Regions from separate parts of the Agrobacterium sp. 22-209-1 genome, predicted to be linked through region 1. Evidence: predicted binding sites of a transcription regulator. Region 1 holds the regulator's gene; each other region holds the start of a gene.
The links. The regulator LexA, encoded in region 1, represses DNA repair genes until DNA is damaged. The targets are predictions, from matches to a motif close to TGTTCNNNNTGTGTTCNG.
Positions count from the first base shown of each region.

Region 2: dnaE (DNA polymerase III subunit alpha) is a predicted target of LexA. The motif match lies at 2,747-2,764, and genes of this name have one in related genera.
Region 3: ACQZ48_RS13705 (helicase-related protein) is a predicted target of LexA. The motif match lies at 1,629-1,646, and genes of this name have one in related genera.

Region 1 covers NZ_JBNWCH010000004.1:171,061-175,443, forward strand. The annotation lists gene ACQZ48_RS11970 (ComEC/Rec2 family competence protein) at 1-746, shown strand, start outside; gene ACQZ48_RS11975 (glutathione S-transferase family protein) at 766-1,443, opposite strand; gene lexA (transcriptional repressor LexA) at 1,697-2,419, opposite strand; gene ACQZ48_RS11985 (ABC transporter ATP-binding protein) at 2,718-3,440, opposite strand; gene ACQZ48_RS11990 (branched-chain amino acid ABC transporter ATP-binding protein/permease) at 3,437-4,383, opposite strand, start outside.
Region 2 covers NZ_JBNWCH010000004.1:60,798-65,180, reverse strand. The annotation lists gene dnaE (DNA polymerase III subunit alpha) at 1-2,534, opposite strand, end outside; gene ACQZ48_RS11455 (ABC transporter ATP-binding protein) at 2,968-3,651, opposite strand; gene ACQZ48_RS11450 (lipoprotein-releasing ABC transporter permease subunit) at 3,667-4,383, opposite strand, start outside.
Region 3 covers NZ_JBNWCH010000005.1:142,075-146,457, forward strand. The annotation lists gene tesB (acyl-CoA thioesterase II) at 1-115, opposite strand, end outside; gene ACQZ48_RS13700 (ubiquinone biosynthesis hydroxylase) at 142-1,416, shown strand; gene ACQZ48_RS13705 (helicase-related protein) at 1,873-4,383, shown strand, end outside.

The DNA of each region.
Region 1 (4,383 bases):
TTCTGCTGCTGGCATTGCTGCGCACCCGTTTGGCGCTACTCGGCTTGCCCACTCTGATATTGGCCTTCGGCCTCTCTGGAGCCGTCGCCCAACGCGGTCTGCCTGATCTGCTTGTCCATGAGGAAGGCAAGCTGGTGGCGCTTCTGGACGAGGGCAGGGTCTACACCACAAAAACGCGGCCGCAGGGCTTCATCTATGAGCAATGGCAGAGGGCGCTGCTGTTGCCTGAAAAACCGCTCCCACCGGTCTTTCTCAAGACGGGGGCTCCGACAACAACCGTTGCTCTCACCACAAAATCCAAGCTTGCGCCGGAGGACATGAAGGTCGTGGCCCGAGAGATGATAACGACGCTGAGAGATGCCGCGCCCGGTGTCTTCACCTGCAGGACAGGCATCTGGTGTGCGGCGCGCGCGAAAAGCGGCGAGTTTATCATCGTGCTGGAAGACGGTCGGTTTGCCGGGAAAGCCTGTGACATCGCCGATATCGTCATCGTCTCCCGCAGAACCTCGTTTACGCAATGCCGCTCGGGTGCCCTACTGCTCAATCGCGACATATTAAGGCGCATCGACTCGGTAGAGATAAATTTCGCCGGCAGCGATCAGGCGGGGGTGGTGGGGCGGATGCGCGCTGCAACCGCCAGCACCAACAGGCCGTGGAGCGAACATCGCTTCTACGACTGGAAAAGCGGGCGCTTTGACCGTGATGTGCCTGAAGCCGTCACCCGGTTGCTGACGGCATCGCAGTGAGTGCTGCCAGCATGATTTGTCAGGCCGTGGCGCGCAAATCCGCGGTCAATTCGCCAATGCTGCCGATCTCTTCTTCATGCGGCAGATCGCGCCAGATTTCCTTCAGTCCGGCCTCATACCATTCGCGCATGGCGGGCAGGGAGAGCAGCCTGTCACAATAGGCCTTCGCCGCTGGCGAAAGATCGGCGCCATAGGTCTGGAAACGGAACGCCACCGGGCAGAAGAAGGCGTCGACCGCCGTGAATTTCTGACCGGCGAGAAACGGTCCGCCGAATTTTGCGAGGCCTTCGCTCCACAGCGCATCAATGCGTTTTATGTCGGCGGCAAGCCCGGCATCGCCGCCCTTCGGTTTTACGCGGATACCGACCGACATTGGATAGAGATTGCGCAGCGAAGAGAAGCCCGCATGCATTTCACTTGCCGCCGAGCGTGACCAGGCCCGTGCCTGCTTGTCACTTGCCCAGACACCCTGATGTCTCTCGGCCAGATATTCGGCAATCGACAGCGATTCCCAAACCGTCACGCCCTCATCAACAAGGCACGGCACCTTGCCCGTCGGCGAAAAGCTGGAGAAGGCAACACCTTCGCCAAAGGGAACGAGTTTTTCATTAAAGGCGATGCCGAGCGTGCGCATCAAAACCCAGGGCCGCAGCGACCATGAGGAATAGTTCTTGTTGGCAATATAAAGATCGTACATGGCGTTTTTCCCCAGATAGGATGCGCATTTCTATATCTGCGAATGGTCTTGGAATATCGCAAAGAATCCATGGCTCCCATAACGCCAATTGATGGATGGGCCGTCGTGCACAACCGCATTTTCGCAACGACGAGCGCGTTTGCCATTTAAAAAAGAAAAGGCGCATCAATTCAACGAAATGACGCGCCCTTCATCTTGCAGGCCAGATATGCCGCCGTTCAACCGTTTCGGCTTATCCAAACCGGCGGCGGCATCAATGATATCTGCGGATCAACCCAACCAGCTTGCCCTGTATCTTCACCCGATCAGGCCCGAAAATGCGGGTCTCATAGGCCGGGTTCGCAGCTTCCAGCGCGATGGAGGCTCCCTTGCGGCGGAAACGCTTCAGGGTCGCTTCTTCATCATCCACCAGCGCGACGATGATATCACCCGGATTGGCCGTATTGCCGTTGCGGATGATAACGGTATCGCCATCAAAAATGCCGGCCTCGATCATCGAATCGCCTTTGACCTCAAGCGCGTAATGTTCGCCCGAACCCAGCATATCCACTGGTACGGCCACATCATGGGTGTTGTTCTGGATGGCGGAAATCGGCACACCGGCGGCGATGCGGCCCATGACCGGCACGGTGACGGCACCGCCGAGATCATTGGCAGGCGCCTTGGGGGTCGCGGCCGGCTCCGGCGCCTTCGGCTTGCCCAGGCTGCCTTCGATGACGCTCGGTGAGAAACCACGCTGCGGCCTTGCGCCCGGCGTATAGGCCTCAGGTAATTTTATCACTTCCAGCGCTCGCGCCCTGTTGGGTAGCCGGCGAATAAACCCGCGCTCTTCGAGTGCGGTAATCAGCCGGTGAATGCCGGATTTGGAAGCAAGATCGAGTGCGTCCTTCATTTCATCGAAGGAGGGCGGCACGCCGGACTCTTTCATTCTTTCATGAATGAAGAGAAGCAATTCCTGCTGTTTGCGCGTGAGCATGAGGAAAACACCCTTGAGAATCGTCGTTGAAGTCGCGAAACAAATACAGAACGAACACTATATGTTCCATATGTGTTCCGCAATCCCCTAAAATTTCGTGAAGGGTGCATCTCAGATGGTGATTTGATATTCGAAAGCCTGAACTGCCGAGAGCCGGTAGGGTTGGTGACTATTTTGATAATCGGAGGAACTGCCGTCTGAAGTGGGCAATTGAAGGCAGCTCTGTGTTTCAGGCATCCGGTACGACGATCCGTCCGTCTAAGACGGCAAATCGCTCATATCCGTTACGAGGATTTTCTTAGAGGGCGTGTTCGCCCGGTCCGAGATAGCTCGCCATCAGTGCCGGATCGACGGCGAGTTCGGCGGCCGGGCCTGAGCGGCGGACCTCGCCGAGTTCGACGAGGTAGGCCTCGTCGGCGATTTCAAGCGCGGCGCGGGCGTTCTGTTCGACCAGCAGGATGGAGACACCGGTACGACGCAGTTCGGCAACGATGCGCAGGATTTCGGCGACGATCAACGGCGCAAGCCCGAGACTAGGCTCATCCAGCAGCAAAAGCCTCGGCCGGCTCATTAGTGCCCGGGCGAGCGCCAGCATCTGCCTTTCGCCGCCGGAAAGCGTTCCGGCAAGCTGCTTGCTGCGCTCGCGAAGGCGTGGAAAGAGTGCGTGTATTTCCTCACGGGTTTCGTTGCGCTCCTGGCGTGAGCGCAGGAATCCGCCGAGCTCGATATTATCCTCGACGGTCATCGACCCGAACAATTCGCGCCTTTCCGGCACGAGGCAAAGGCCAGCGGCAACCCGGGCCTCGATGGTATCGGGCACTGGCGCGCCGTCGTAAAGAATGGTCCCGCGCGAAGGCACGACGCCCATGATGGCGTTGAGCAGCGTGGTCTTGCCCGCCCCGTTTGCTCCGATGACCGTGACGATGCTGCCGGATGTCATGGAAAGCGAGATGCCATGCACCACCTCCGCCCGGCCATAGGCAACGTGGATGTCTTTGATGTCGAGTAGATGTCCGCTCACGCTGCACCCCCAAGATAAGCCGCGATCACGGCTGGATGTTGCCTGATTTCAGCCGGCTTGCCTTCGGCGATCAGGGTGCCGAAATCGAGGACGACGATGTGATCGACCAGCCCCATGACGAAACCCATGTCATGCTCGACGAGCAGCACGCTCACGCCCTCGGCCCGCAGTTTTTTCAGCAGTGTGGCGAGCTCCTGCTTTTCGCCGTGGCGCAGACCGGCCGCCGGTTCGTCGAGCAGCAGAAGCGTCGGGTTGAGGCAGAGCGCGCGAGCAATTTCCAGAATTCGGATCTGCCCGAGAGCGAGGTCGCCGGCGGGACGGTCGCGATGAGCACCGAGACCGACGCGATCGAGCTGATGGGCGGCTTCGGCAAGCAGCGCCTGCTCCTGTTTTCGCTCCAGCCGTAAGAAGCTCCGGAAAACGCCGGCATTGCCACGCAGATGCGCGCCGAGAGCGACATTTTCGAGCACCGACATGGTTGGAAGGACCTTGGCATGCTGAAAGGTTCTGGCGATGCCGCGTTTGGCGATCAGCCGGGGATTGAGGCCTGAAAGCTTCTGTCCCTGATAGGTGACGTTGCCGCCGGAAAGGCCGAGGATGCCGGTGATGAGATTGAAAGTCGTGCTCTTGCCGGCGCCGTTCGGGCCGATCAGGCCGACGATCTGCCCGGCCTTGATATCGAAGCTGACATCGTTGACCGCCGTCAGTCCGCCAAATGTCTTCCGCACCCGATCGACCCCGACCAGCGGACTGCCGGGCGCAGGCATGTCCCGCGATTCAAGACTGGCGCCGTCGCGGCGGATGGCGCGCGGCGGCCGGGCCGGCAGGTATTTTTCCAGAAGTGGCCAAAGACCGTCGCGCGAGAGCTGTAGGATCAGGACGAGCAGCACGCCGAACACGATCATTTCTACATTCACCGAGGTGCCGACAAGGCCGGGCAGGA
Region 2 (4,383 bases), 110 kb from region 1:
TCACCCGTTTCGAATTGCCGGAACGACGTCTGCACCGAAGGCGCGACGACCTCGATGCCAAGGCGGCCCGCATCCTGACGGAAATCGTTGAGCTTTTCCGTGTTCGCCATATCGAGCGTCATGGAAGCCGCCAGGAACTCCACCGGATAATGCGCCTTCATATAGGCGGTCTGGTAGGACACGATCGCGTAGGCCGCGGCGTGGCTCTTGTTAAAGCCGTAATTGGCGAATTTCGCCAGCAGGTCGAAGATGGTGTTGGCCTGCGGCTTCGAGACGCCGTTCTTGATGGCTCCGTCGACGAAACGCTCGCGCTGCTTGTCCATCTCCTCCTTGATCTTCTTGCCCATGGCGCGGCGCAGAAGATCGGCTTCGCCGAGCGAATAACCGGAGAGGACCTGGGCGATCTGCATCACCTGTTCCTGATAGACGATAACGCCCTGCGTTTCCTTGAGCAGATGGTCGATGGTCGGGTGGATCGATTCCAGCTCCTCCTCGCCATGTTTGCGGGCGTTGTAGACCGGGATGTTTTCCATCGGTCCGGGGCGATAAAGCGCCACCAGCGCGATGATGTCCTCGATGCAGTCCGGTCGCATGCCGATCAGCGCCTTGCGCATGCCCGCACTTTCCACCTGGAACACGCCGATGGTTTCGCCGCGCGACAACATCTCGTAGGTTTTGGCGTCGTCCAGCGGAATGGCCGCGAGATCGACCGCGATGCCGCGCTTGGCGACAAAATCGACGGCGACCTTCAGCACCGTCAGAGTCTTCAAGCCGAGAAAGTCGAATTTGACGAGGCCCGCGCTTTCCACCCATTTCATGTTGAACTGCGTAACCGGCATATCGGATCGCGGATCGCGATACATCGGCACCAGCTTCGACAGCGGTCGGTCACCGATGACAATACCGGCGGCATGGGTGGAGGCGTGGCGGTAAAGTCCTTCGATCTTCTGGGCGATATCCAGGAGGCGGGCGACGACCGGCTCCTTGTCCGCCTCCTCCTGCAGGCGCGGCTCTTCCTCGATCGCTTTCGACAGGGGTGTCGGATTGGCCGGGTTGTTGGGCACCAGCTTGCAAATCTTGTCCACCTGCCCATAGGGCATCTCCAGCACGCGGCCAACGTCGCGCAGGGCCGCGCGCGCCTGTAGCGAACCGAAGGTGATGATCTGCGCCACCTGCTCCCGGCCATATTTGGCCTGCACGTAACGGATCACCTCTTCACGGCGGTCCTGGCAGAAGTCGATATCGAAGTCGGGCATCGAAACGCGTTCGGGATTGAGAAAGCGTTCGAACAGCAACGAGAAGCGCAGCGGATCGACATCGGTAATGGTCAGCGCATAAGCGACGAGCGAGCCCGCACCCGAACCGCGGCCCGGGCCGACCGGAATATCATGCTGCTTTGCCCATTTGATGAAGTCGGCAACGATCAGGAAGTAACCGGGGAACTTCATGCGCGAGATGACGCCGAGTTCGAAATCCAGCCTTTCGCGATAATCCTGTTCCGTATAACCGGGCGCCATGCCAAGCGCGGCAAGCCGCTGATCCAGCCCCTCCACCGCCTGTCGGCGCAGTTCCTCGGTTTCGGCCAGCTCGGCTGCTTCCGGATCGTCGCTGGCGCCGGTGAAACGCGGCAGGATCGGCCCGCGCTTCTTCAGGACATAGGAGCATCGGAGCGCGATCTCGACGGTGTTCTCCAGCGCCTCGGGAAGATCGGCAAACAGCGCCGTCATCTCGTCACGGCTTTTGAGGTAGTGATCGGGTGTCAGGCGGAACCGGCTGTCATCGGACACGATGGCGTTATGCGCCACTGCCATCAACGCATCATGCGCCTCGTAGTCGGCCTTGGAGGGGAAGAACGCCTCGTTGGTGGCAACGAGTGGAATATCGTGTTCGTAAGCCAGACCAATCAGGCGCCGCTCATGGGAGCGGTCGTAACCGGACTGGCGCTGCAATTCGATATAAAGCCTATCACCAAAGAGTGACTTCAGCGTCAGCAGCCGCTCTTTCGCCTGCGCTGCATGGCCTTCCTTCAGGGCCATATCGACGGGGCCGCCGGATGCGCCGGTGAGCGCTATGAGGCCGGCATTGGAGGCCTCCTCCAGCCATGCGCGGGTAATATGCACGGAATGGCTGCCGCCCTCACCGTCCAGATAGGCGCGGCTGACGAGATCCACCAGCCGCTCATAGCCTTCCGCATTGGCGGCAAGGAGAACGATGGCGGGAAGTTTCTGAAGATGGCTGTTGTGGTTGCGGCGATCCTCCGCCGCATCCTGCATGTCGATGGACAGCTGGCAGCCGATGATCGGCTGCAGACCCTCGTCCCGCGCCTTTTCGGAAAATTCCAGCGCGACGAAAAGATTGTTGGTATCGGTAATGGCAATGGCCGGTTGACCGTCCGCGACGGCCTTGGACATGATTTTCTTGAGGGGCAAGGCCCCCTCAAGCAGGGAATAAGCGGAATGAACCCGAAGATGGACAAAACCGGGCGTCTTCAACGTTTCGCCAGAGATCTCTCCACGCATAACCGCATCGCCCATATCATCATCCTGTCACTCTGAATCACGAGGGCGATTTTCCGATTTCCGGCGCTTAATGTCCACCGCTTTGCGGCGTCCATACAGGCTTCTGCGCCGGTGTCTTCTTCACAGGGCGGTGAGGATCACCGAAAAGCTGGCAACAAAGACAGCGATGGAAGCGAAAGCAGCAACGTCACGGATGAAATCAGTCATTGGTCTCTCCTTACTCGTTATGTTCCAATTTTGTTCTCATTTTGTTCGATTGTCAACAGGGTTCTGGCGATATTCCTCTTGTCAATGCGGCAGAATCGCCTTCGGTTCCCGCGTGGGGAACAGCAAGCCACTGACTCCAAAACGAAAAAACCCGGAGGTAAAACACCGCCGGGTTCGGAAAAAATTCAAATGGGGAGAACCGGTGTTCTCTGGAAAGCACCGGATGGATCGGCTTGCCAGTTCAGAAATCGACGATCTTGCCGTCGGCCAGCGTCACGCGTCTGTCCATGCGGGCGGCAAGTTCATGATTGTGGGTGGCAATCAGCGCCGCGAGGCCGGATTGTCGCACCAATGCCTCCAGCGCGTCGAATACGTAATGCGCGGTTTCCGGATCGAGATTGCCGGTCGGCTCGTCGGCGAGCAGCAGGAGCGGCGCGTTGGCGACAGCGCGGGCAATGGCGACACGCTGCTGTTCACCGCCCGAGAGTTCGGCTGGACGGTGTTCGCCGCGATGCCCCACGCGCATATAGTCTAGCAGCGCGCTTGCACGCTTGCGGGCCTCCACCTGGGTGAGACCGGCAATGAGCTGCGGCATCATCACATTTTCCACTGCCGAGAATTCCGGCAGGAGGTGATGGAACTGATAGACGAAACCGATGTCGCTGCGGCGGATCGCGGTGCGCGTTTCATCCGGCAGGCCGTTGCAGGGCGCGCCGTTAATATAGACCTCGCCTGCATCGGGATGTTCCAGCAACCCTGCAAGATGCAGCAGCGTCGATTTACCAGTACCCGAAGGGGCGACCAACGCCACCATCTCACCGCTTTTCAATTCAAAATCGGCCTTGCGCAGAATGGAAAGCGACGTCTCGCCCTGACCATAGGTTCTCTCGACGCCGGTGAGCCGCAGCACTGTTTTTTTTGCCATATTGCGAAGCGGTCCTTATTCGTAACGCAGGGCCTGCACCGGATCGAGCTTGGAAGCCCGCCAGGCTGGAAAGATCGTTGCCAGGAAAGAAAGGGTCAGCGCCATGATGACGACGGTGATGGTCTCGCTCAAATCCATTTCGGCCGGTAGCTGGCTCAGGAAATAAAGCTGCGGGTCAAACAGCACTGTGCCCGATACCCATGAGAAGAACTGCCGGATCGATTCCACGTTCAGGCAGACGATGACACCGAGCGCCACGCCGGCAAAGGTGCCGACCGTGCCGATGGCAGCCCCCGTCATGAAGAAGATGCGCATGACCGCGCCAGAGCTGGCGCCCATGGTGCGCAGGATGGCGATATCGCTGCCCTTGTCCTTCACCAGCATGATGAGGCCGGAGATGATGTTGAGCGCCGCCACCAGAACGATGAGGGTGAGGATCATGAACATCACGTTTCTTTCCACCTGCAGGGCGGAGAAGAAAGTCTGGTTCCGCTGTCTCCAGTCGGTAATGTAGACCTGCCTTTCGGCCGCCTGCTCCACCAGCGGCCGGATGCCATCGACATCATCCGGGCGGCTCACATAAAGCTCGATAGACTGCACGAGGCCTTCGGCATTGAAATAAAGCTGGGCTTCGGACAGAGGCATATAGATCATCGACGCGTCATATTCCGACATGCCGATCTCGAAGACGCCGGAAATCTTGTAAGATTTGACGCGCGGATTGACGCCCAT
Region 3 (4,383 bases), on a different contig from region 1:
GCTGCCAGCCGATCTGCGGGCTTTCGCCCCGGAACAGGTTCTCTTCCAGCTTCTCAAGATCGAGTGTGGCGATGAGATTGGCCATCGGATCTGACGTTTGCGAGGGATGCGACATTTTTTCGGCCTGCTCCGGCTGTAGGAATACGTCACATGGTCTATAGTGCCCGGATGATGCGTGCACAAGATTTGAGGAGAAGCGCGATGCTGGACGTAGTGGTGGCAGGCGGCGGATATGTCGGTCTTTCCGTTGCTGTCGCAATCAAGCAGGCGGCCCGGCATCTCGATGTGCAGGTGGTTGAGGCCGCTCCCGAGGATGTCTGGGCAAAGGACGTTCGTGCATCCGCCATCATCGCAGCGGCCACCCGGATGCTCGATGTTTTCGGCATATGGAACGAGATCGAGCCGGAAGCCCAGCCAATACACAAGATGATCGTCACCGATTCGAAGACCGCCGATCCGGTGCGTCCCGTGTTCCTGACTTTCGACGGCGCCGTGGAAGAAGGCAGGCCGTTTGCCCATATGGTTCCGAACGTTGCTCTTGTGGGCGCATTGCGAGGCCTGTGCGAGCGTCTTGACATAAAAATCCGTCACAGTGTCAGTGTTTCCGATTTTACCGCGGGTCCGCAATCGACGGCCATTCGCCTCTCCGACGGATCGACGCTCGAAGCGCGATTGCTGATTGCCTGTGACGGCGTTCGCTCCGCGCTCAGGGACATGGCCGGAATCAAGACCGTGCACTGGGCTTACGATCAGTCCGGTATCGTGACGACCGTTGAGCATGAGCGGCCGCATGAGGGCTGCGCCGAGGAGCATTTCCTGCCATCGGGCCCCTTCGCCATCCTGCCGCTGAAGGGAAACCGCTCTTCGCTCGTCTGGACCGAACGCACGGCCGATGCCGACAGGCTGGTGGCTTCCGACGACCTGGTGTTCGAGGAAGAGCTGGAACGCCGGTTCGGTCACAAGCTCGGTCCTCTTCGTCCGGTCGGCCCCCGCCGCGCTTTCCCATTGGGGCTGACGCTGGCGCGTTCTTTCGTTGCGCCGCGTTTCGCGCTTGCGGGCGATGCGGCGCACGGCATTCACCCGATTTCCGGGCAGGGCCTCAATCTCGGCTTCAAGGACGTGGCGGCTCTCGCCGAAACCGTGGTCGAGGCCGACCGGCTCGGCCTCGATATCGGCTCACTCAACGTTTTGGAGCGCTATCAGTCCTGGCGGCGCTTCGACACGTTGCGGATGGGCGTGACGACGGATGTGCTGAACCGGCTTTTCTCCAACGATATTGGCCCTATCCGTATCATGCGCGATTTCGGTCTCGGGGTCGTGGATCGTTTGCCGGGTCTCAAATCCTATTTCATCGGTCAGGCGGCCGGCACGACGGATGCGAATGCGCCGCGTCTGCTTGCCGGCGAGGCGCTCTGATCCAGTCCCTCATGCATGTTTCGGACCGGTTTTTCCAGGATTGCCGCTTGACAGCCGATTCCGGGATTTTCTGCCCGGTGGCTTTGCCGTAAAGCCGAATCCGGCCAAGGACTTATCCGGATTCACAATCTGGTATGGTCTGCGCCCTGACCAACCAGATATTGCGGAGAACAAAAGCTGAATCCCATCGAGTCAGCGATTCGTATTCGATTCGTTCGCAGACTGTTCCGCAGCCGAATCGATTTCATTTTTGCCGGATTCTTTTTGTTTGTTCAACTGGCTGAATCTGAAAGGAAAATTCCGTCGACTGGTCGCCCCGCGCCACTTTGCGGGTGAGGCCTATTGCCTTTGGCTGCGGGCGTTGCCATGTGTGAGGCCTGCGGCCCATTAGCAATGTCGGGCGGCAAAGCAAGCAGATGAAGTCGATTCGCGGATAGTACGTTGAATTTTCGCCCCATGATCCTGAGCGGCCGCGGTGTCACGGCCGTTCTCGGCCCCACCAATACCGGCAAGACCCATTACGCGATCGAGCGGATGGTCGCGCATGGAAGCGGTGTCATTGGCCTGCCGCTGCGTCTTCTGGCGCGGGAGGTCTATACCCGCCTAGTTGAAAAAGTGGGTGCGCCGAATGTGGCGCTGATTACCGGCGAAGAAAAAATCGCGCCTCCCAAAGCCAAATACTCCGTCTGCACGGTGGAAGCCATGCCGCGTGAGACGACGGCCGCCTTCGTTGCGATAGACGAGGTGCAGTTGGCGGGCGATCTCGAACGCGGGCATATCTTCACCGACCGGGTGCTGCATCTGCGCGGGCGGGAGGAAACGCTGCTGCTCGGCGCGGGCACGATGCGCCCTATCCTTGAAAAACTGCTACCGGGAATAACCGTGGTCGAGCGGCCGCGCCTGTCTCAACTCTTTTATGCGGGTCAGAAGAAGATCACCCGCCTGCCGCAACGCACGGCGATCGTCGCCTTTTCCGCCGATGAGGTTTATGCCATCGCTGAACTGGTGCGCCGCCAGCGCGGCGGCGCGGCTGTGGTGCTGGGCGCGCTTTCGCCGCGCACGCGCAATGCGCAGGTAGGCCTCTACCAGTCGGGCGACGTCGAATATCTTGTCGCTACGGACGCCATCGGTATGGGACTCAACCTCGATGTCGACCATGTCGCCTTTGCGCAGGACCGCAAATTCGACGGTTATCAGTTCCGTAATCTCAATCCCGGCGAGATCGGTCAGATCGCCGGCCGCGCTGGCCGCCATCTTCGCGACGGTACGTTTGGCGTGACGGGGCGTGTCGATCCGTTCGATGACGAATTGGTCGAGCGGATCGAAACCCATCAGTTCGATGCGGTGAAGGTGCTGCAGTGGCGGACGAAAAATTTCGATTTTTCCTCCATCGCCAATCTGCGCGCGAGCCTTGACGCCGCGCCGACGATCCAGGGGCTTTCGCGCGCCCTGCCGGCCATCGACCAGCAGGCGCTGGAATATCTGTCGCGTTACCCTGAAATCATCGACGTGACCACGACGGATGTGCGGGTGGAAAAACTCTGGGAGGCCTGCGCGCTGCCCGATTATCGCCGCATCGCCCCCGCACAGCATGCCGACCTCATCTCCACGCTCTATTTCGATCTCGTCAAGCGCGGGGCGGTGAACGAGGATTTCATGGCCGAGCAGGTGCGTCGCGCCGATCGCACGGATGGGGAGATCGATACCTTGTCTGCGAGGATTGCGCAGATCAGAACATGGACTTATGTATCGAACCGCCCAGGATGGCTTGCCGATCCGACACACTGGCAAGAAAAGACTCGGGAAATCGAGGATCGATTGTCCGATGCGCTACATGAAAGGTTGACGAAACGCTTTGTTGATCGCAGGACATCTGTGCTCATGAGGCGCCTGAGAGAGAATGCGATGCTTGAAGCTGAAATCAGTGTAAATGGTGATGTCTTCGTAGAAGGACATCACGTCGGCCAATTGGCCGGGTTCCGGTTCACCCCGGTGCCGGGAATGGAAGGGCCGGATCAGAAGGCCGTGCAGGCTGCGGCGCAAAAAGCGCTCGCGCTCGAATACGAGGCGCGCGCCGCGCGTCTGCATGCCAGTGGAAACGGCGATCTCGCTTTGAGCTCCGATGGTCTGGTTCGCTGGTTGGGCGAGCCGGTTGCCCGGCTTTCGGCCGGCGACAACATCATGAAGCCGCGGGTGATCCTGCTTGCCGACGAACAGCTGAACGGCAATGCCCGTGATCACGCGCTGGCGCGCGTCGAGCGTTTCGTCAATCACCAGATTGCGACCGTGCTGAAGCCGCTGGACGATATTTCCCGCGCAGAAGATCTTCAGGGCCTGGCGAAGGGTCTGGCGTTCCAGCTCGTGGAAAATCTGGGCGTGCTGTTCCGCCGCGACGTCGCCGAGGACGTGAAGTCGCTCGATCAGGACGCGCGCGCCTCCATGCGCCGTTATGGCGTGCGTTTCGGCGCCTATCACGTTTTCCTGCCCGCACTTCTCAAGCCCGCTCCGGCGGAGCTTGTGACGCTGCTTTGGGCTTTGAAAAATGATGGCCTTGGAAAGCCGGGTTACGGCGATCTCATTCCGGTGCTGGCCGCAGGCCGTACCTCGGTCGTCACCGATGCCAGCTTCGAGCGTATGTTCTACAAGCTCGCCGGTTTCCGCTTCCTCGGAAAGCGTGCCGTGCGTATCGACATTCTCGAGCGTCTGGCCGATCTCATCCGCCCGCTGCTGCAGTGGAAACCCGGTCAGCAGCCGCGCCCGGAAGGCGCTTATGACGGTCGCCGTTTCACGACGACGACCGCCATGCTTTCCATTCTCGGCGCGACGCTTGATGACATGGAAGAAATTCTCAAGGGCCTCGGTTACCGCGCCGATCAGGTGACGGCGGAAGAGGCGCAGGCCTTCCTCGCCAGCCACGCCGGTGCCTCTGCTCCGGCTGCCGCGGAAGCGGCGACGGCTGAAGAGGAA